Regions from separate parts of the Streptococcus sp. SN3 genome, predicted to be linked through region 2. Evidence: riboswitches for the same ligand, from Rfam matches in the RefSeq annotation. Region 2 holds a riboswitch; the other holds the start of a gene.
The links. A riboswitch is a leader RNA that binds a small molecule or an ion and turns the genes downstream of it on or off. The one in region 2 is predicted to bind preQ1.
Positions count from the first base shown of each region.

Region 1: another riboswitch for preQ1. It lies ahead of PCY71_RS14070 (nucleoside hydrolase); the one in region 2 lies ahead of PCY71_RS03100 (QueT transporter family protein).

Region 1 covers NZ_JAQFJF010000011.1:17,458-28,953, reverse strand. Annotated here, with positions in the region: gene whiA (DNA-binding protein WhiA) at 1-131, opposite strand, end outside; gene PCY71_RS14085 (YvcK family protein) at 128-1,105, opposite strand; gene rapZ (RNase adapter RapZ) at 1,102-1,992, opposite strand; gene PCY71_RS14075 (RidA family protein) at 2,048-2,428, opposite strand; PreQ1 riboswitch class I at 2,561-2,605, shown strand; gene PCY71_RS14070 (nucleoside hydrolase) at 2,726-3,697, shown strand; gene PCY71_RS14065 (ECF transporter S component) at 3,711-4,262, shown strand; gene PCY71_RS14060 (hypothetical protein) at 4,351-4,512, opposite strand; gene obgE (GTPase ObgE) at 4,524-5,834, opposite strand; gene PCY71_RS14050 (DUF4044 domain-containing protein) at 5,885-6,013, opposite strand; gene PCY71_RS14045 (Ig-like domain-containing protein) at 6,131-7,879, opposite strand; gene glmM (phosphoglucosamine mutase) at 7,945-9,297, opposite strand; gene PCY71_RS14035 (YbbR-like domain-containing protein) at 9,392-10,156, opposite strand; gene cdaA (diadenylate cyclase CdaA) at 10,144-10,992, opposite strand; gene murT (lipid II isoglutaminyl synthase subunit MurT) at 11,224-11,496, shown strand, end outside.
Region 2 covers NZ_JAQFJF010000001.1:675,399-686,894, reverse strand. Annotated here, with positions in the region: gene PCY71_RS03110 (B3/4 domain-containing protein) at 1-657, shown strand, start outside; gene PCY71_RS03105 (GtrA family protein) at 730-1,170, opposite strand; PreQ1 riboswitch class II at 1,199-1,335, shown strand; gene PCY71_RS03100 (QueT transporter family protein) at 1,333-1,848, shown strand; gene ligA (NAD-dependent DNA ligase LigA) at 1,954-3,912, shown strand; gene PCY71_RS03090 (diacylglycerol kinase family lipid kinase) at 3,922-4,872, shown strand; gene pulA (type I pullulanase) at 4,896-7,193, shown strand; gene PCY71_RS03080 (hypothetical protein) at 7,515-7,721, shown strand; gene PCY71_RS03075 (alpha/beta hydrolase) at 8,017-8,868, shown strand; one part of gene PCY71_RS03070 (ISL3 family transposase) at 8,969-9,744, opposite strand; one part of gene PCY71_RS03070 (ISL3 family transposase) at 9,744-10,254, opposite strand; gene PCY71_RS03065 (LTA synthase family protein) at 10,419-11,496, opposite strand, start outside.

The sequences.
Region 1 (11,496 bases), on a different contig from region 2:
GTGACAGACAGGGTCAAACCACTGCTGGCCAAGCCCAAACTGCCAGACATCTTGATCATGGCTGACAGCTCATTTTTATCTCTGTTTGCCAGACTCAGCAATTCTTCTTTTACTTTTACTGTAAAGCTCATTTGCGTACCTGTATAATCTGCATCAATTCGTCAACAACCAACTCACCATCATGGAACGCTCCGCCATTTTCCAAACGCAGAAAATTCGAAGAAATAACTCGCGGAACCTGCTCTTGCAACCCCTGAAAATCATGCTCCACCTGTATCAGATATTCGTCAAACTGGTTACTGTCCATATACTCATGAGGGACAGGTTCGATATTGACCAAGACTGTATCTACAAACTTCCTGCCTAAATGACGGTGCAGGACTTGGACGTGGTCGCTGTCTGAAAAATGCTCTGTTTCGCCGCGTTGGGTCATGATATTGCAGACATAGGCCACTTCTGCCTTGGTGTCTAGAAGAGCTTGGCCAATTTCCTCAATAACGAGATTAGGCAAGATAGAGGTAAATAGTGAACCTGGTCCCAGAACCACCATATCGCTTTCTAAGATGCTCTCGACTACCTTTTTACTGGCAGCAGGCTTCTGGTCATCATAGGTATTGGTCACATAGACCCGCTCAATCATTCCACTCTTGCTGGTCAGATTGCTTTCACCGACAACTTCCGTCCCATCTGCAAACACAGCATGCAGAGTTAAAGGGGTGTCACTAGAAGGGTAGATTTTGCCTGTCGTATGGAAAAACTTGGTTAGAAGCTGCATGGCATTATAAGTTGAGCCCTGCATTTCGGAAATACCGGCAATAATCAGATTGCCCAAGGGATGCCCCGCTAGAACGCCGTCTCCTTCCGCAAAGCGATACTGGAAGACCTTCTCATAAAACTTTGGCATGTCAGACATAGCTACCAAGACATTTCGCAAGTCACCTGGCGGAGTTAGCTGTTGGATGTTTTTTCGCAGCTCACCAGAACTGCCTCCATCATCTGCTACTGTGACAATGGCTGTAATCTCTACATCCTTTTTACGCAGGCTGTCTAAAATAACTGAAATTCCTGTTCCACCGCCAATGACTGTAATTCGTGGCTTTCTCATGAGCGGTTCACCGTTTCTTTCCGACGGTTTTTGTCGCGGTGGCTGGCATTGACCGGCCAATTTTTAGCCAAATCATCTGCTAAGCGCTGAGCAAAGGCTACACTGCGGTGCTGACCACCCGTACAGCCCACAGCGATAGTCAGGATAGACTTTCCTTCCTTCTGATATCCCGGCAAAATAGGCTCAATCAAGCCTAGCAAGTTCTTGTAAAATTCTTCTGACTCGGCATGGTTCATGACATAATCAAAGACATCCTTGTCCAAGCCAGTTTGATTGCGCAGTTCAGGTTTATAGTAGGGATTGGGCAGAAAGCGCACATCAAAGACCAAGTCTGCATCCAAAGGCAGACCGTATTTGAAACCAAAACTCATGACCTCAATGCGGAAACTATGCATGTCAGCCTGATTTGAAAATTGTTCAGAGATGGTCTTTCTGAGTTCCCTTGGCGTCAAATCTGTTGTGTCCACGACATTTTGGCTTAGATTCTTCAGAGGTGCTAAGAGTTCGCGCTCCAATTTAATCCCATCTAAAATCCGTCCATCAGCTGCCAACGGATGGCTGCGACGTGTTTCCTTGTAACGAGCCACTAACTCCTTATCAGCTGCATCTAGGAAAAGAATCTTGAAATCTATATTCTCATTTTGCTCTAATTCATCCAAAACGTTCTGAATTTGCAAAAAGAAGGAACGGCTGCGCATATCTACAACCAGAGCCAATTTATCATTGTCAGTGGTCCCTTCGACCAGCTGCAAGAACTTCGGCACCAGAGTTGGCGGCATATTATCAATGGTAAAATAACCTAAGTCTTCAAAGGACTGGATGGCTACGGTTTTCCCTGCCCCGCTCATTCCAGTCACAATGACAAGCTGAATTTTCTTCTCAGACATAATAATCCTTTCATCAGATAGAATCCGTCAAAGAGTGGTTTTCCCCTGCTCTTTTTTAGAGAATCTCGGCAATAACCTCAATCTCAATCTTCACATCCTTAGGCAGGCGAGCCACTTCGACTGCTGAACGAGCTGGAAATGCTTCTGTAAAGGCTGTTTTGTAAACTTCATTAAAGGCCACAAAATCATTGATATCACTCAAGAAGCAAGTAGCCTTGACCACATGGTCAAAGTCTGTTCCAGCGGCTTCCAAAATGGCTGAAACATTTTTTAGCACCTGCTGGGTCTGCTCTTCAATAGTCGTCCCAACAATTTCTCCAGTTTCAGGAGACAGGGGAATTTGCCCGCTCGCGAACAAAAGATTGCCGACAATTTTTCCTTGAACATAAGGTCCAATCGCTGCTGGTGCTTTATCTGTATGAATCGTTTTTACCATAATTATCACTTCTCCTACTTATTTTTTTCATTATACCATAAAAAGATGGGGGTGACCATGCTAGTCTTACTCCCATTGACTTTTCCCTTATTTTTATTTATGATAAAGAAATAGAGAAATCAAAAACCCGGTTTTGGACTGGTTCGAAAACTTCCCAGAATAAAAAACTAAGTGCCTTTATATTGTATTTAAAATGTCTTGCGCATAGTTTTTTTGCTGTCTCCTCGATTAGGCTGACAGTTAAGAGGTTGGGACCGATTGTCTCAACCTCATTTTTATATAGGCAAAGGAGAACTCATGAAAAGAAAAATCATTATCGACTGTGACCCTGGTATAGATGATAGTCTAGCCCTAATTTATGCCATTCAACATCCCGATTTAGAAGTTGTAGCACTGACCATCGTCGCTGGAAATGTCCCAGTGGACCTTGGTGTTGAAAATGCCTTTAAAATATTAGAAAAACTGAACCGGCTAGATATACCAGTCTATGCAGGGGCAGAAAAACCTCTAGTCCGCGATTTCGTTTCAGCTCAGGATACCCACGGTATGGATGGTTTAGGCGAGAGCGGAATCAATCGAACAAGCAATTGTCAGCCCCAGCCTCAGAAAGCCTCTGAATTTCTGGCTACCTATTTCCAGAAGGCTCAGGACACTTCCCTAATCACCTTGGGACCATTGACTAATCTAGCACTGGCTATAAAGCAAAATCCCCAAATTGGAAAACATATCAAACGCTTTGTCAGCATGGGCGGCAGCTACAAATCTCATGGCAACTGCTCACCTGTAGCCGAGTATAACTACTGGTGTGACCCACACGCCGCTCAATTTGTCTATCAAAAGTTAGGCCGAAAAATCGAGATGGTGGGACTGGATGTCACACGCGCCATCGTCCTCACCCCCAATCTATTAGAGTACATGCGTTTCCTACAGCCAGAAGTAGCTGAGTTTGTCGGCCGTATCACGCGTTTCTACTGGGACTTCCACTGGGAATATGAACACATCATCGGCTGTGTTATCAATGATCCCCTGGCTATTGCTCATTTTCTGCATGAGGACCTTTGTATGGGCTTCGACTCCTATGTTGAAGTCGTAACCGAAGGCATTGCTCTTGGACAGACTGTGGTTGATGCTTATGACTTCTATCATAAACCAGCCAATGCCTATATTGCAACTCAAGTCAGTCCCTCACTCTTCTTCCAAGACTTCTTAGCTATCCTCCTGAATCAGCCTAAGGAAACGATTGCTCAAGACCTATCATCACTTTTATGAGGAAAATTTTATCATGAAAAAATCGACACCCCTTATCCTAAGCTTCTTGTCTATCTGTATCGCTCTTAACTACGTGGGAGCTAATATTGCACTTTTTCTGAAATTACCTATCTATCTAGATACCTTTGGAACGATTCTAGCTAGCTTAACCTTAGGGCCTCTTGCTGGGGCTGGCGTTGCCTTTCTCAGCGCCCTCATTGGCTGGATGACAACCGATATCTTTTCTCTCTACTACTCGCCAGCCGCTATCATCATTGCTCTTTCAGCAGCTTGGTTTTTTAAAGAAAAAGGAAGCTTAAAGCTCAGTCTTCTCTGGAAAACCCTATTGGTAGCCCTTCCAGGTACCCTAGTAGCCTCTGCAATCACTGTCCTGCTCTTCGGAGGCATAACATCCAGCGGATCCAGCCTCATAGTCCAAGCCCTGCGGGGAATGGGAGTCAACCCCGTCCTTAGTATCGTCCTCGTCCAAATACTGACTGATTATGCAGACAAGCTTATCGTTCTAGGTGTCTGCCTAGCTACTCTCCCTCGAATAAAAGCAGTCAGTCCTAAAATCTTTGCTTAAAACAAAGATTAATTACCTTAACGAATACATCTTTAGCGCAAAAAAAAGCAGCTGAGTAGGATTATTTCCTGCTCAGCTGCTTTTTATCTTATTCCTCCTCTGCTTTCGCTAATGCTTCTCTTTCCAGACGTAGCTTGCGCTTAGGGTTGAGTTTATTAAAGAGCTCTTCTAGCTTTTCTGCATTCCAGACGTCGGCTGCAGAGACAAAGTTTCCATTTTCATCGCGAAAGGATATTGGTTTATCACCCATTGCAAGCCTCCTTAGTCAACGAATTCAAACTCAAACTTGCCGATGCGAACCAGATCGCCATCCTTGGCTCCGCGAGCCCGAAGGGCTTCATCAACTCCCATACCACGCAGCTGACGGGCAAATTTCATGACTGCTTCGTCTCGATCGAAGTTGGTCATATTAAAGAGTTTCTCAAGCTTATCACCCGACAGCACCCAAGTCGCATCATCATCACGAGAAATTTCAAAGGCTGGTGCTTCTTCGTCAAAGCCATAGTAAGCTTCTTCTTCCATTTCAGACTCATCATAGAGCAAGAACTCTGGTGTCTTATCCAGTAATTCTGCGGTCGCATCCAAGAGGGTCGCAAGTCCCTGCTTGGTCAAGCTGGAAATCGGGAAGATTTGTGGCAGCTCCGCAAATTCATCATAATTAGCCGCTAATTTCTCTTTGAATACCTTGAGATTTTCAGCACTATCTGGCATATCCATCTTGTTAGCAACAATAATCTGCGGACGCTCCATGAGACGAAGGTTGTAGGATTCCAACTCTTTATTAATGGCTAGATAGTCCTCATAAGGGTCGCGCCCCTCACTAGCTGACATATCGATGACATGTAGGATAACCCGTGTCCGCTCAATATGACGGAGAAACTGGGTTCCCAGTCCTACACCTTGACTGGCCCCTTCAATCAAACCTGGTAGATCTGCTACTGCAAAGGACTCTCCAGAGTGAGTGCGAACCATGCCTAGATTAGGCACGATGGTCGTAAAATGGTAAGCACCAATCTTAGGTTTAGCCGCTGTAATGACGCTGAGCAGAGTGGATTTTCCGACAGAAGGGAAGCCGACCAGACCAACGTCTGCTAGTACCTTGAGCTCCAGCAGAAGCTCCCGTTCTTGACCTGGTTCTCCATTCTCAGAAATCTCCGGAGCAGGATTTTTAGGCGTCGCAAAGCGGATATTTCCACGACCGCCTCGGCCACCACGCGCTACAATAAATTCTTGGCCATTTTCTACCAAGTCCGTCAGCACCTTTCCCGTCTCCGCATCACGAACTGTCGTCCCCTGCGGCACTCGAACAATCAAGTCCTCTGCCCCTCGGCCATGCATTCCCTTGGTCATGCCCTTTTCACCAGACTGAGCCTTGAAGTGCCGATTGTAGCGAAAGTCCATCAGGGTACGCAGGCCCTCGTCTACGACAAAAACAACATTTCCGCCACGACCGCCATCACCGCCCCAAGGACCGCCATTAGGAACATATTTTTCACGGCGAAAAGCCACCATGCCATCGCCACCATTGCCAGCCTTAACTTGAATCTTGGCCGTATCTAAAAACATACTCATTTTTTCTATTCTCTTTTTCTAGTCTAAAAAAACGCCCTGAAGCGTTTGGATTAAAAGATTGCACTGAGAGCGGAAGCAAAGATAGCTCCAACTGTCACGATGAGCATGATAATCACGACCAGCATCGTCAATTTTTCAAATCCTGTTTTTTTGCGTTGTCCGTTATCTCCAAAAGCCACGATAACACCTCTATCCTTTAAAAATTACTAGGTCTATTCTAACATGATTGCTCCGTTTTTTCAAATGGAAAAGTATGTAAAAAGGCTTTAAGAGAAAACTCTTAAAACCTTTGAATCTTATCTAGTCTTCTTTTGAAGAAAGACATAGCTTCCAAAGCCAACTAAGATTGCCAAACCTGCAACTGACAGCCAAAGTGTAGTTTCTTGACCAGTCTTAGGCAGAACTTTTTTGTTGCCTCCTGCAGCACCCGGATCATTGGTACCATTGTTTGAATTGTTATTTCCATTTCCTGGATTGTCTGTTCCACCCTTTGGATTATCGGAACTGTTACCAGGGGTATTGTTACCATTACCTGGGGTATTATTCGGATTATTGTTTGGATTGTTGTTAGGGTTGTTATTTGGATTGTTTGGATTGTTGTTATTGCCAGGAGTTGGCGGCTGAACTGACTTACCTGGATCATTACCTCTATAAGTATTTGTAAAGACTGGATCCAAGTCATACTTGACAGAGCCTAAAAGCTCACCATTAACATCTGTTACAGTAACTGTCAGCTGTGCTTCCTTGTCATCATAGACGTAGTTAGAATCGTTTCCTGGGATTTCCTTGATGCTATAGCGGTAAGTACCAGCAGCACTGTAGTTTAAAGCCTTGAAGTTGATAGAGCCGTCTGCTTCATTGGTAACAGTTTGAAGCAAGTTACCACTTTCGTCAAAGAGACCAAAGGTAAACTGACCTTTTTCTAACTCTTTGTTAACAAGCTTCTTCTGAGCCTTAATCATTACGTCTTTTGCCAACAATCCGCTTCCTTTACCAGAACCATCTTCTAAGCGGACTGACTTAGTAATAGTACGCTCTGGGAAGCCTTTAGCTGTCCAAGACAAGGTGTTGTTAACCACATCACCTACTTGAACACCATCTGGTACGCGAGTAGAGTACTCGATGTACATTGGCCAGTTGTAGTTATCACCAAAGTTGATGGTAAAGCCATTAGCATCACCATTAGCATTTTGCGTAAGAACCGCCTTGTTAGTGAAGTTATCCAAAACAGGCAGAGTCAGCAAGTGCGCTTCATTGCGGATACCACCTTCTACAGGAGCATAACGAACTGCGCGCAGTGTACCTGGTACCAGTGTCAGACCGTCGCCAAAGTTGTCTGAAATCACCATGTTACGAAGCATGTCCTGTCTTGCATTCAGGATAATGCGCCATTTGACAATCTTTGGATCGCTACTGTCTTGGTAACCATATTTCATTTCATATTCACCAGCAGTTCCTTCTACCTTTTCATATTGGAAAGAAAAATCTGTCTGGCCAAATTTGAAGGAAACCGGCCCTGAATTTTGCACCTTGTCGTTATTAACTCGTACATTAAAAGTCAGGGACATTTCTTTTTGTTCGGTGTAGTTAGTAAAGTAATTACTAAACGTTACTGTAACCGTCTGACTTGCTGGATTCGCTTGAGCTTTTCCGACTACTTCTCCCTTGTGATTGACAACATCAGATACTTGGAAGTTTAAGGGAGTAATCAGGGTTAATTCCTGCGGCAGTGAGAAAGTAAGAGTGTCCCCTTCAGCGATAGTTTGAGATGACGGGAATGTGAAACTAGTTGTTACAGACAGAGTTTCATTGGTCATAACTGTTGAGTCACTTGTTAATGGCACACCATCTTTGGTAATGCTTGTTTGCTGGGTATAATCTGTTACCTCAGCAGCCTGTGTCCTAGCAGCCAAACCAAGACCTGTAACAATGGCCGTTAACAAGATTAAAATTTTAAGAATAAGTGTTTTCTTATTTTTCATCTTATACTCCTTTCGTAGCTTATTATACCAAGAGTATTGCAATTTATCAACATTTTTATTCAAAGTGTTTAAAAATTCATACGAATATAAAAAAACCAAGACATTATGTCTCAGTTTCTTTACATTTATTAGTCTATCCCAATTTCATCTCGAACAACATTAGCAATGGTATCTACATAATAATTTACTTCTTCGTCAGTCGGTGCTTCAGCCATGACCCTCAGCAGAGGTTCTGTTCCGCTCGGACGAACCAAAATCCGGCCATTGCCAGCCATTTCGGCTTCCATTCTCTCAATCACCGTCTTGATAGCAGGGACTTCCATCGCCTTATCCTTCATGCTGTTTTCCACACGGATATTGACCAGTTTCTGCGGATAGATGGTTACTTCAGCAGCCAATTCAGAAAGTTTCTTACCTGTTTCCTGCATGACCTTGGTCAATTGCACAGCTGAAAGCTGACCGTCACCTGTCGTATTGTAGTCCATGATGATAACATGTCCAGACTGCTCGCCACCTAGATTATAGCCATTCTTGCGCATTTCCTCTACAACATAGCGGTCACCGACTGCGGTCACAGCCTTTTGAATACCTTCACGCTCCAAAGCCTTATGGAAGCCTAGGTTGGACATGACGGTCGTAACAATTGTATTCTGCGCCAGCTCACCTTTCTCAGACAGGTACTTACCGATGATGTACATAATCTTGTCACCATCTACCAGTTCGCCATTTTCATCTACTGCAATCATGCGATCGCTATCTCCATCAAAGGCCAGACCAATCGCGGCACCAGACTCACGGACAACTTCCTGCAAAGCTTCTGGATGCGTAGATCCAACATTCAGATTGATATTGAGGCCATCTGGATTTTCTCCGATAATGGTCAACTGTGCGCCTAGATCCGCAAAAATCTGACGGGCACTGGTTGAAGCCGCACCGTTGGCCGTATCTAAAGCTACATGCATTCCTTCTAGTTCTAAGCCGGTTGATACCAAGTATTGTTGGTACTTGCGCAGTCCTTCTGGATAATCCACCAAGTCACCCAAACCTTCTGCGCTTGGACGTGGCAGGGTATCTTCTGCTGCGTCCAGCAAAGCTTCGATTTCCAACTCACGCTCATCATCCAGCTTATAGCCGTCACCACCAAAGAATTTGATACCATTATCCAAAGCTGGATTGTGGCTGGCAGAAATCATGACTCCGGCGCTGGCTTTCTCTGACTTGACCAGATAAGCTACACCAGGCGTTGCAATGACACCCAGTTTATAGACATGAATCCCAACGGACAAAAGTCCTGCAACCAAGGCGCTTTCCAGCATTTCTCCTGAAATTCGAGTATCCCGGCCAACAAAGACCCGAGGCACTTCACTTTCATGCTGGCTCAGAACATAACCACCAAAGCGGCCAAGTTTAAAGGCCAATTCCGGCGTTAATTCTACATTTGCTTCTCCGCGAACACCATCGGTTCCAAAGTATTTACCCATTATAAATAGTTTCCTTTCATAAGACCTGGATGTAAAGATATAGGCTGCAAGCAAGGCAGATTGCTTTAATCCAAGTTTATTTTCAAAATTTTATTTAGTTTTTATTTGATGAGCTCGTATTTGAGCTGCTGTTAGAGGAAGACGAGCCTGAGCTGTCTGCTGTTTTAGTGTTGACACGCATAGTTGTTTCAAATGGTGTCACCACGCTTGGCATGACATTTCCCTGACCATCAACAGCCTGCAGCGGTGCTGTTCCGCTGTAGTTGCCAGTGATAATGACATTAGTCGGGAGAATGGCCACGACAGACTCTATCTTAGACAGGGTCTCCTCGTCACTGGTAACTGTAGCTTCCTTATTTTCCAAGGTCACACCACTGATAGACACATTTTCAGCCACCTGGCTGTCTGTGATGAGGTAGCGGACCTCAACCTTCTTGCTGGCCTTTTTACCAATCTTAACAGAAATCTTCTGCGGAGTGACTGTAGCAGTCAGACCGCTCGGTAGGTTTTCCACTTTTAGCGGAATCTCTACTGTGCCTTCTGTAGCCTTGGAAAGATCAGCAACGACTCTAAATTTTCGAGTGCTTTCCTGCATTTCACTGGCTAGATTGACCCGGTTGGAGCCTGTCAGAGCGACGGAAACTTCAGAAGTGAAACCGCTGATAAAGTAATTCTCACTGTCATATTTGATGTCAATCGGCACATTGGAAACCGTATTGGTATAAGTTTCAGATGTGACCTGTCGAACTCCAGTATTGTTTTGATAACTGCTGGAGGTTGCATAGACAAAAAGCACTAGGGCAAAGAAAAACGAAGAGATGATATAAAGAATTTTTTTACGTTTTTTCATTTCTTCCATCCTCCCATGAAGCGTTTTTTCAAACCTGCTGGCTTGTCCTGCTCTGATAAGAAGACCTTTCTCAGCTCTATCTCAAACTCATCCAAAGTCAAATCATGCTTGAAAATTCCATTGTGCGTAGTGGAAATACCGCCGGTTTCTTCTGAAACGACAAAAGTAAAAGCATCGGATACTTCAGACAGGCCAATAGCTGCGCGGTGCCGGGTTCCAAACTCCTTAGAGATACCGCTGCTTTCTGTCAGAGGCAGGTAGGCACAGGAAGCCGCAATCTTATTGTTTTTTATAATAACAGCTCCATCGTGCAATGGCGTATTAGGGATAAAAATGTTGATTAGCAGCTCTCCGGACACATCTGCATCCAAAGGAATCCCTGTTGCAATGTACTCCTGCAAGGTGCGGGTTCCCTGAATAGCCACCAAAGCCCCGATTTTCCGCGGACTCATATAGGCAACAGACTTGACAAAGGCCTGAACCATTTTTTCTTCGTTACTGATGGGCGTTGTAGAAAAAATATCTGTTGCCCGGCCCAGCTTTTCCAATCCTGCTCGAATCTCAGGCGAGAAAATCACCACGGTCGCAATGACCCCGTAGGTGATGACCTGATTGATCAACCAAGAAATGGTGGTCAAGCCAATGATATTGGCAAAAAACTGTGCCAAGATAAAGAAGAGCACCCCGCGGACCAGAATCATAATCTTGGTACCGGCAATGGCCTTGATTAGATAATATAAAATCCATGCGACGATAGCGACGTCAATAATATTAATTACAATCCTCCAAGGGTCAGAAAACAAACTGGCCCAATATTGGAGATTGGTTAGTTGTTGAAAATTCATACTTAGACTTCCTACTCCTCTACAAACAAAATCAAACAGCTGTAGCAACAAATCGAACTTATTAAATCTAGTAATAGCCTGATTTTGTCTTGTAGTCAGAGTTTACTCAATTAACTTCTCTCTTTTTATTTTACAGTGGGTCTTAACGCTTAAAGACTTACCAACCCATTATATCACGTTTGTCAATATTTTTCTGTAACCTTCTTTACTTTTTATGATAAAATATTTCTTATGAAGATAAATACAGCCTTGGGCCTCTTGGCAGGCAAGTCCTCCCACTTTGTTCTCAGCAAAATGGGACGTGGCTCGACCCTGCCAGGGAAAGTTGCCCTGACATTTGACAAAAATATTTTACAAAACCTAGCAAAGAACTATGAGGTCGTTGTTGTTACCGGAACCAATGGTAAAACCCTGACTACAGCTCTGACAGTAGGCATTCTCAAGGAAGCCTTCGGAGAAGTGGTGACCAATCCCAGCGGTGCCAATATGATTACCGGGATTACG
Region 2 (11,496 bases):
ATTAGTGTTTTAGTGGTCAAGGGGCTGGATAATAGTGTGGATGAAAGTAAGGACCCATATTTCAAATCCCTGCTGGATAAGGGAGCGAAGCGAGCTGATGACTTTATCCCAGACGAGAACTTCACTCAAAATGAAGTCATTCAGGAGTGGCGGCAGGCCTTCAGCCAATTCAAGACCAAGAAAGGAGCGCGTTCCTCTATCGAAGCTCTGCTCAAGCGGGTCAGTCAGGGGCGTGAATTTCATCCAATCAATCCTTTGGTCGATATCTACAACAGTGTCTCGCTGTCTTATGCGGTTCCATGTGGCGGTGAGGATTTGGATAAGATTGTCGGAGGTCTTTATTTAGGTAAAGCCAAGGGTGGGGAATCCTTTTTCCCGCTGGGTGCTGAGAGTGACGCACCGGCACTTCCAGAAGAAATCATCTACTATGATGAAGAAGGGGCTGTCTGCCGTTGCCTTAACTGGCGAGAAGCCCAGCGAACTATGCTGACCGAGGAGACCAAGAATGCCATCTTGGTTATCGAGTCCATCAACGAAGAGCAGGCCGTGCGTGCTCAAGCAGCTATGATAGAGCTTCAGACTCTGATTGAGGACTATTTTGGTGTCAAAGGTGAAATCACCCATCTGACGCTTGATAATCCAAGCTTGGAAATTTAGGAATAAAAAAATCTGGATCAGAATTATCTGGTCCAGATTTGCTTTTATAGGGTGAAATAGACTGATTTGTTGTTATTTCTCCTTGTTTTTAAAGACAAAAATCTTACTAAAGACATAGTTGAGAACGATGATCAGTACTTGAGCAATGAAAGTTTCGATGGTATTGACCATTTTGATATTGTTATTGACAAACTGGCCTATGATCTGCGGGAAGCTAGTGACAAAGATAAAAGTCAATAGTAAATTTAAGCCCATAGTAGCCAAACGTGCAGTGAAAAATTTGATAAGTCTAGAAGGCCAGCCACTCCTTGCTTGCTTGAAAACGATAGTATCGTTGGTTACAAAGGCAAAAAGAATGCCAAGAATATCACCTATTATCGTAGCCAGTAGTTCATTTCCCGTCAATTCATAGCAGAGCATCCGACTGACAACGGATACGACAGTTGTTGCCACACCAAAGAAAAGATAGGACAGAACCTCATTGTCAAAGAATTTTTTGATTAAAGTTTTCATAAAGATAGTCTATCATATTTCTAGGATTTATGCTATACTAGTTGGGTTGCCAAATCTGTGGGGGAATCAACGAATGATGCTCCTCTTATGTGACGCAACCCTTGGCGCTTAGCTTCTTTCGCCAAGCATATTACACGCGGTAAAGCCGCTAAAGGAGAAAACATGAAACAAGAAAAACTGACAGTTCGTGATTTGGCTCAGATTGCCATTGTTGCTGCTATTTATGTAGCTCTTACGATTACGCCCCCTTTAAATGCTATAAGCTATGGTGCTTACCAGTTCAGAATTTCTGAAATGATGAACTTTATGGCCTTTTATAATCGGAAATATATCATGGGTGTGACCATTGGCTGTATGATTGCCAATCTCTATAGTTTTGGAATCGTTGATGTCTTTGTCGGTGGTGGGTCCACCTTGGTCTTCCTGTCACTGGGTGTCTATCTTTTCAGTCGCTATAAGAATCAATATCTGATTAAAGGCTTGATTCGTTTGGATCATTTCTATTTTGCAGTATTCTTTTCTATCTCAATGGTGACCATTGCTGCAGAATTGCACTTCTTGCAAGGCCTGCCATTCTTCCTGACTTGGTTTACAACGGCCATTGGAGAATTTGCCTCTTTGATTGCTGGAGCTATCCTTATTAACCAGATCGCAAAAAGTATTGATTTGACAAAATAAGACAGCAGAGAGCGGAATTTCCGCTCTTTTTATATCCTCTTGTTTTTTAGGAAGAATTCGGAACAAATAGAGGAAGATTTTGTGTATTTGTGATAAAATAGAAGTATGAAAGAAAGAATGTCAGAATTAGTAGAATTGCTCAACCGATATGCCCATGAGTATTATACGGCAGACAGGCCAAGTGTATCGGATAGCGAGTATGACAGACTCTATCGTGAGTTAGTGGAGTTAGAAGAAAAGTACTCAACCGATATCCTGCCTGACAGTCCGACACATCGGGTGGGAGGGAAGATTTTAGAAGGATTTGAAAAATATCCACACCAGTATCCTCTCTTTAGTTTGCAGGATGCTTTTTCACGTGAAGAATTACTAGCCTTTGACCAGCGGGTTCGCAAGGAATTTCCACAAGTTTCTTATCTTTGTGAACTCAAGATTGATGGGCTCTCTATTTCCCTGACCTATGAAAATGGAATCTTGGTAGCAGGAGCGACTCGGGGGGATGGTTCTGTTGGTGAAAACATTACTGAAAATCTCAAGCGAGTCAAGGATATTCCACTGACTTTGAAAGAACCGCTGGACATTACGGTTCGCGGAGAGTGCTATATGCCCAAGGCATCCTTTGATGCGGTCAATCAGCTGCGACAGGAAAATGGTGAGCCTGAGTTTGCCAATCCACGTAATGCAGCAGCGGGAACCTTGCGCCAGCTGGACACAGCAGTTGTGGCTAAGCGCAATCTAGCGACTTTCCTATACCAAGAAGCCAGTCCTACTCAGGTTGGCAGCCAAGAAGAGGTCTTAAACAAGCTGGCAGATTTGGACTTCTCAGTCAATCCTACTCATATTCTGGCGGACTCTATTGAATCAGTTTGGGAGTTTATCGAAAAGATCGCTGAGGAGCGGGATAGCCTGCCTTATGAAATTGACGGTATTGTCATCAAGGTTAATGACTTGGCGGTGCAAGAGGAGCTTGGCTTTACTGTCAAGGCACCTAAGTGGGCTATCGCCTATAAGTTTCCGGCTGAGGAAAAGGAAGCCCAGCTTCTGTCTGTTGACTGGACAGTGGGGCGGACGGGAGTGGTGACTCCGACAGCCAATCTGACGCCAGTGCAGCTAGCGGGAACGACTGTCAGCCGAGCAACCTTGCACAATGTGGACTATATTGCAGAGAAGGATATTCGTCAGAAAGACACCGTTATCGTCTATAAGGCGGGGGATATTATTCCTGCTGTCTTGCGAGTGGTTGAGTCCAAGCGGGTGTCAGAAGAGACTTTGGAAGTGCCAAGCCATTGTCCAAGCTGCGAGAGTGAGCTAGTGCACTTTGAAGACGAAGTGGCTCTGCGCTGCATTAACCCGCTCTGTCCAGCCCAGATCAAGGAGGGCTTGATTCACTTTGCTAGCCGGGATGCCATGAACATTACCGGTCTTGGTCCAGCAGTGGTAGAGAAGCTCTTTGCTCAAAATCTAGTCAAGGATGTGGCTGGAATCTATCGGCTAACGATAGAAAATTTACTAGAACTAGAGAACTTTAAGGAAAAATCAGCAAATAAGTTGTATACTGCTATTCAAGCTTCCAAGAAAAACTCAGCTGAACGCCTCTTGTTTGGCTTGGGGATTCGCCATGTGGGAAGCAAGGCCAGTCGGATTTTGCTGGAGAAATTCCATGATATTCCTAGGTTGTCTCAGGCCAGCCAAGAAGAGATTGCGGCTATCGACAGTCTTGGGACGGTGATTGCCCAAAGCCTGCATACCTATTTTGAGCAGGAAGGCTCTCAGATTCTTTTGGCGGAACTGCAGGAAGCAGGTGTGAATCTGGACTATCTGGGACAAAAGGCAGCGGCTGATGCAGCCCTATCAGGTATGACGGTTGTTTTGACTGGTAAATTACAAAAATTGACACGCAATCAAGCTAAAGAAAAATTGCAGAGTCTAGGTGCTAATGTTTCTGGATCTGTTTCTAAAAAAACGGATCTGATAGTAGCTGGCCAAGATGCTGGCAGCAAGCTTGCCAAGGCTCAGGAGTTGGGAATTGAAATTCGGGATGAAGATTGGCTTGATAGCTTATGAGGCTGAAGTATGAAGGAAAAGATTAAACGAGCACGATTGATTTATAACCCGACTTCGGGACAGGAAATTATTAAGAAAAATATTGCGGAAGTGCTGGATGTTTTGGAGGATGTGGGCTATGAAACCAGCGCCTACCAAACCACTCCGGCCCCCCTTTCTGCTCAAAAAGAAGCTGAAAGAGCAGCAAAAGCAGGATTTGATTTGATTATTGCGGCAGGCGGCGACGGTACCATCAATGAGGTAGTTAATGGTGTGGCGAATCTGGATGAACGGCCTAAACTGGCCTTTATTCCAACTGGCACAACCAACGATTATGCGCGTGCTCTCAAGATTCCCATGGGAGACCCAGTAGCGGCGGCTCGCATTATCGAAAAGAATCAGACCATTAAGATGGATATTGGCCGGGCCTATGGTAACAAGTATTTTATCAATATTGCAGCGGCTGGAACCTTGACAGAGCTGACTTATAGCGTACCTAGCGAGGTCAAATCTCGCCTAGGCTACTTTGCTTATGTCGCAGAAGGAGCCAAAAAACTCCCTCGCTCTAAGTTCCGCAAGGTCCGTATCAAGCACGACCACGGTGTCTTTGAAGGGAAGATTTCGCTTATGTTTGCGGCTTTGACCAATTCTATCGGTGGTTTTGAAAAGCTAGCGCCAGACACTAAATTAGACGATGGAAATTTTACCTTGATTTTGGTCAAGACAGCCAATCTCTTTGACATGCTGAGTCTGATGATGCAGGCTATCAATGGCGGTCAGCACGTTGGCGATATCAATGTAGAATACCTCAAAACAAGCAAGCTGCAGCTGGAAGTTTTAGATAAAAAAGGTCCATTTATGCTAAATTTGGATGGAGAATACGGCGGCGATACGCCTGTTGAACTGGAAGTGCTGCACGGTCATTTGGAATTTTTTGCCAATATTGATGAAATCAGTCAGACAGCCCTTTCAATAGAATAATTTTAGATAAGAGATGAAAGAACATGCTAGACTATAAAGTCTTAGTCCATTATCACAATCCGACTGGGGATTATTTCTCCTATGATATGTGGCAGTGGCAAATAAACCAATGGGGAAAGGAAGTAGCTTTTTCCAAACTTGATTATTTTGGTATTCAGGGGGAATTATCATTTCAAACCTGGGAGCCCTTAGATCATGCTCATGTGATAATCAAACGTTCAGACTGGTCTAGCCAGTCCTGTGACTATCATATTGATCTGTTACCTCCTCATCTGGTTACGGAAATTTGGCTGATTGAGGGAGATACGCAGGTTTATTATTCCCTGCAGGCTGCAACGACAAGTCACCAGTATTCACGCCGGCGTCCGCATAACTTTGATATGGCCTTGAGAACAGACTACTTTGATGAATGCTGGGGCTATCAAGGCTGGTTGGGACACCGTCAGACGGACGGCGCACACACTTTCAAAGTTTGGGCACCGACAGCTAGGAAGGTAGAACTAGTAGTCTATGAATCGGCTGACAATCAAGCTCCTGTTTATAAAATTTTCCCAATGAAAAAAGGAGACCGATATTCTCACGACCATAAGGAAAACACCATCGGTGTCTGGTCAGTTGAAATAGCAGAAGACTTGACCGGCAAAACTTATCACTACCATGTTAGCTTTGAATACCGAAATTTTTATACTCGAGATCCTTATACCATTGCGACCAGTCCAGATGGCAAACGCTCAGCGATTCTTGGAGCGGATGAGACAGAGGTAGCTGGTTTTCAGGTCCGACAAGGCAAAGAAGCTTTCTGGCGCTTGGATAATCCAAATCAAGCAGTGATTTATGAGATGCACATTCGGGATTTGACCAAGTCGGAAACTTCTGGCGTGGATAGTCAGATGCGCGGGACCTTCTTGGGAGCCTGTCAAAAAGGCACTACCAATCATCAAGGGCAAAAGACAGGCTTTGACTATATCAGTGATTTAGGCGTTAATGTCGTCCAGCTTCAGCCTGTGTCTGATCGTCAAAAGGACTATGATGAAAATGGAGAGCTAATCTACAACTGGGGCTATGACCCACAGAACTATCATGCTCCGGAGACTAGCTTTTCGAGCAATCCTGCTGACCCAGCGCAGGCCATCCGTGATTTGAAAACGATGATTCAGGCCTACCATGATGCGGGGATTTCTGTGACACTGGATGTTGTCTACAATCACATCTACTCGACCTATGATTCTGCTTTTCAGGCTACAGTACCGGATTATTACTATCGGATGAATCCTAACGGCTCTTTCCAAAATGGAACTGGAGTGGGGAGTGAGACGGCCAGCGAGCACGAAATGTTTCGCAAGTTTATGATTGACTCTCTGCTTTACTGGGTGAAGGAGTTTAATGTAGATGGCTTCCGCTTCGACCTGATGGGAATTCATGACGTAGAAACGATGAATGCTATCCGCCAAGCCATGGATGAGGTGGACCCGCGAATCCTGCTCTATGGAGAAGGCTGGGATATGGGGACGGGCCTGAGACCAGAAGACAAGGCTAAGAAGGACAATGCTTATCAGTTACCGCGAATTGGATTTTTCAATGATACAGAGCGGGATGCGGTCAAAGGAGCCGAGGTTTACGGCGGCATCAAGGCTGGCTTTGTCAGTGGTCAGGCGACGGAGGATATTGTCGCTAAGTCTATCCTTGGCAGCAGTGAGCTAGGCAGCTATCTCAGTCCTGATCAAGTTCTTAACTACGTGGAGGCTCACGACAATTTCAATTTACATGATTTGCTTGCGGAGCTGCATCCCGACGATGATGTTCTGACTCGCACCAAGCGGATTGAGCTGGCAACTGCCATGAACCTGCTCATGCAGGGTATGGCTTTCATGGAGGTCGGACAGGAATTTTCTCGTACTAAGCTTGTAGCTACGGGGGAAGACGACCAAGTCCTGCATAGCGATCGCGAAAGGGCTATGAACAGCTACAATGCGCCAGATCCAGTCAATCAGGTGAATTGGGATATTTTGCAGGACCATCAAGAGAGTATTGATTTTATCAAGAACATCATTCGCCTCAAGACAAGCTGCAAAGCCTTTTCTTATCAGACCTATGAAGATATTTATAAGCATGTCTTTGTCCAATCAGCAGAGCAGGGCAGTGGCTTGATTATCTTTGAAATCAAGGATGACAAGCACTATCAAGTCATTTTTAATGCCAGCGGCCTGCCTTACTATCTGCCGAATGCAGATAAGCTGCGCCTCGTAGTTGGCAATAGCCGTCATAAGAAGCCTTTCTATGTTGAAAATCTGACGGTTTCTGTTTTTGAAGTTATTCAATAAGTTATTAGCTACATGAAAAGCGGCTCTTTGTCAACTGTAGTGGGTTGATGAAAAGTTATAATCTGGAGAGGACTAAATCAGTCCTCTCCTTTTTGATATTCAAAGCGATGAGGATTCTAGTTTTAAAGTTTTCAAAGTTCCGAAATCCGAAAGCATTTCGCTCATTCCTACAGTGGTTTTACCCACTACAGAAATTATAGAGCTACTTTTTCTACCACTTACTTAGGAAATCTTACCACTTACCGAAAAGGGGTAGATTTGCTATTGTCCATTTGTTAGGATAAGGGTGCAAAGGGGAAAATACATCTTAAGGAGGATATCATGAAACCATCATTTTTGAAAAGCGCTGTGGCGCTGGTAACATGTGGCTTGGTGGCTTTTGGAGCAGCGCAAGTTCGAGCTGACCAGCAAAAATTGCCGTCGGGCACGCCTTATGACCAAATCGGTCAGAAAATTGAAAATTTCCACAAGGAACACGAAAAAACAGTCAGTCTGCTCCCTTTGCTTGGTCGCTCTGGCAACACCTGACTTGTGAGCTTATTTTGTCTACCATGCTGCTACTTTTCTTCTTTATCCAAAGCGTCTTAAAACTTAGTAGCTCACAAAGCGACCGTGTTTGGTTTTCTATGGGCTTTGCGGCAATAGGTGCTAGCCTTCTGATTAGCTTGATTGCCCCATTTTTCATGCGCTCCAAATTCCAAGTGAGCAAGAGTAAAAAGGTCTTGACCTACTTAACCAGCAGCGCTTCGCTTATTACAATACTCAATCTCCTCTACTGGTCTCTTTATCAGTGGTGGACGCTCTATTAAAAGAAAGGAAAACGATGACTCATTCTCAAAAAATCGAAACGATGATCCGAAATGGCTCCGACCAGCTCTACACCATCTGCTACCCCAATCCTGACAAGGAAACGATTATCCTGCTGCACGGTGGACCGGGAACGCCTGATGACTTCAAGCTCTTTATCCCTAAGCTCGAAAAAGATTATCAACTGATTGTCTTTCACCAGCGGGGAACGAGGAAATCGCCCTGTCCGAGTGGCGACTACAGCATGGAGGCCTACATTGCAGACATCAACACAATCGCCGACCACTTCAATGTAGATAAATTTCACCTTTTGGGGCATTCCTGGGGTGGATTGTACGCGCAAATCTACGCCAGCAAAATCCCTGAGCGGCTCCTTAGTCTCTTTCTTTCCTCGCCGGGAACAGGCACGGGCAAGCAGTGGAAACAAATGGAAAAGGAAATGATGAATTACAATAAAAATCACTGCACGACTATCGAATGGCTGAAAATGGGAATCTATTCTCTGCTGGGAGGTCTTGGCAGTTCCAAGGCTTCGCAGGCTCTCTATCGTCAGGTTGCTCGCAATTACAATGCCGACTATCCAGCCTTTCATGATGTGAAACTAGACATGAGCAATGTTTCAGTCCAAGCAGGCAATCAGACAAGAAAGGAAATTATGGCCTATCCTCTCTTGCCCCGACTAGAAGATCCTGCTTTTCCTATTACCGTGACTTTCGGTGACAATGATATTTTTGGTGCTAGCATGCACTTTGTCATCAGCCGCTATCCCAGCGCTCAGGTGTTCACCATTAAAAACAGCGGCCACTTCCCATTTCTCCACAATCCAGAAGACTACTTTGCTATCTTGCACCAGCATTTTCAAACTTAGCATGAACCTCTAAAGTTTTCCAACTTTAGAGGTTTTCACTTATCTGCAACTTATCCCTCTTTTTCGGGCTCTTTGTCAACTGTAGTGGGTTAATGAAAAGTTATAATCTGGAGAGGACTAAATCAGTCCTCTCCTTTTTGATGTTCAAAGCGATGAGGATTCTAGTTTTAAAATTGTCAAAGTTCCGAAAGCCGAAAGCGTTTCGCTTGATGACTTTGATGAGGTTGATGAGGTTGTTAGTAGCTTCTAGTTTTGCGTTTGAGTAGGGCAGTTCCAGTGCGTTCAGGATCTTATCCTTGTTTTTCAAGAAAGTCTTAAAAACAGTTTGAAAAATAGGATTTACATAAGAAATGGTATCTTCAATGAGTCCAAAGAAATGCTCAGTTTTTTTCTCTTGAAAATGAAAAAGCAGGAGTTGGTAGAGTTTATAGTGTTCTTGGAGTTCTTGGGAGCAATAGAGAAGCTTTTCTAGAATCTCTCTATTGGTCAAGTGCATGCGAAAAGTCGGGCGATAAAATCGTTTATGGCTTAGTTTACGGCTATCCTGTTGAATGAGTTTCCAGTAGCGTTTGATGGCCTTATATTCGTGTGATTTCCTATCAAACGGATTCATGATTTGGATGCGAAGGCGGTTCATAGCTCGACTTAGATGTTGTACAATGCGAAAACGATCCAGAACGATTTTAGTGTTTGGAAATAGTTTTCTGGCAATATCGTAGTAGGGACTAAACATGTCCATGGTAATGATTTTGACTTGGTTTCGGACCTGTCTGGAATAGCGCAGAAAGTGATTGCGAATCGTTGCTTGAGTCCGTCCGTCTAAGATAGCTATAATCCTTCTTGAATCAAAATCCTGTGCAATGAAGCTCATCTCTATCTGCCGATTGAAACAGTCACTTCCCTGACTGTTTCCACATCCCAGCTCATGTATTCTGGAAGGCAGTTAAGGTCAGTCTTGAACTTGAATTCTTTCAATTTACGAATGACGGTGGAAGTAGAGACAGCTAAGCTTTCAGCGAAGGCTGTCATAGGGACTTTCTCGATTAGTTTTTGAGCGATTTTCTGGTTGACGATGGCTGCGATTTGGTGATTCTTCTTGACTAAGGAAGTCTCTGCGACAGCCATTTTCCTACAGACTTTACAGCGAAAACGTCGTTTCTTTAAGCGAATCAGCGTTTTATATCCCGCACACTCTAGATAGGGAATTTTTGCTTCTTTCTGGAAGTCATATTTAGCCATTTGTCCTTGGCAGTGAGGGCATTTAGGAGCAGGATAATCCAGCTTAGCGATGATTTCTTTATGAGTTCCAGCATCTAGAACATCCAAGATAGTGATGTTAGGGTCTTTTATTCCCAGTAAGTTTGTGATAAAATTGAACTGTTCCATAAGAGTCTTTCTAATGATAGTTTCATCGCTTTTCATTATAGGACTTATGGGACTTTTTTTTCTACAACAAAAGAGGCTCCATCATTCCTACAGCGGTTTTACCCACTACAGAAATTATAGAGCCTGAAAAGCCTTAAGTCCAATGGACTTAAGGCTTTTGCTATCTATGGATTGGCTGTGGAGCTAGAGCTGGAAGAGCTTGAGTTTTCTTGACTGCTGTCTTCGTCGCTGCTGCTAGTTTGGAACTGCTCTGGATGCAGTGCACGATAGCTTGGCGAATTAAAGAGGTCCACAGTGGAGACATTGCCTCGCTTAGAGTAAAGACTGGTTGATTGGTCGCCTTTTTCCTTTTCAATAGCCAACAAGGCCTTCATTGAATTTAGGTAAGAATAGTCTTTAGGGTTGACTTTGCCTAAGTCATTTCCCTTGTAGAAGCGAATCAAGTCGCCGGTCTGAATAGCGTCACTCATCTTAAGCTGGGTATTGGCAGCATTACGAATTTCATCCAGTTCTTTCTTGATGGTTTCGTCAGGATTGGTAATTTCTTCACCGGTTTGGGTGTAGTAGGTCCGTCCGTTGAAGCTAGTGTATTTTGGAGTAACAAAGTTATTGCTGGATCGGAAAGCTGTGATTTGCTGATGCTGAGTTGATAACATATCTTGACCGACCTGAAGGTAGTTTTTAGAGTCAATGCCCAGTAAATGCTCCAATGTTGGCAGCATATCTACTTGACCGGCGTAGGTATCAATTATCTTTCCTTTGTCCATGCCAGGGACTACAACCATGTAAGGCACGCGCTGCATCATGGCATTGTCGTAGTTGGACCAAGTCTCAGAAGTCTTGCCTACAAGAGGGGCCAAGTTAGGATTACGGGTTTGGGAAATTCCAAAATGGTCTCCATAGAGAACGATAATAGAGTTGTCATAGAGGCCAGATTCTTTAAGATAATCAAACAAGGCCTTGACAGAAGAATCTAGATAGTTGGCAGTGGCAAAGTAGCCGTTGATGGTTTCATCCTTGGTCTTAGCCAGAGGGAAGCCAATCTCGTCACCAATCAAGCTAGTCGTGTAAGGATAGTGATTGGAAACCGTGATATATTTAGCATAGAAAGGCTGCTGCAGGTGTTCCAGATATTTGATGGAATCTTTCAGCATAATCTTGTCGTTCAAACCATACTGGAAAGAGTTGGTGTCGTCCTGCTTGGTAAAGTAAGACGCATCGAAGAAATAGTTATAACCCCAT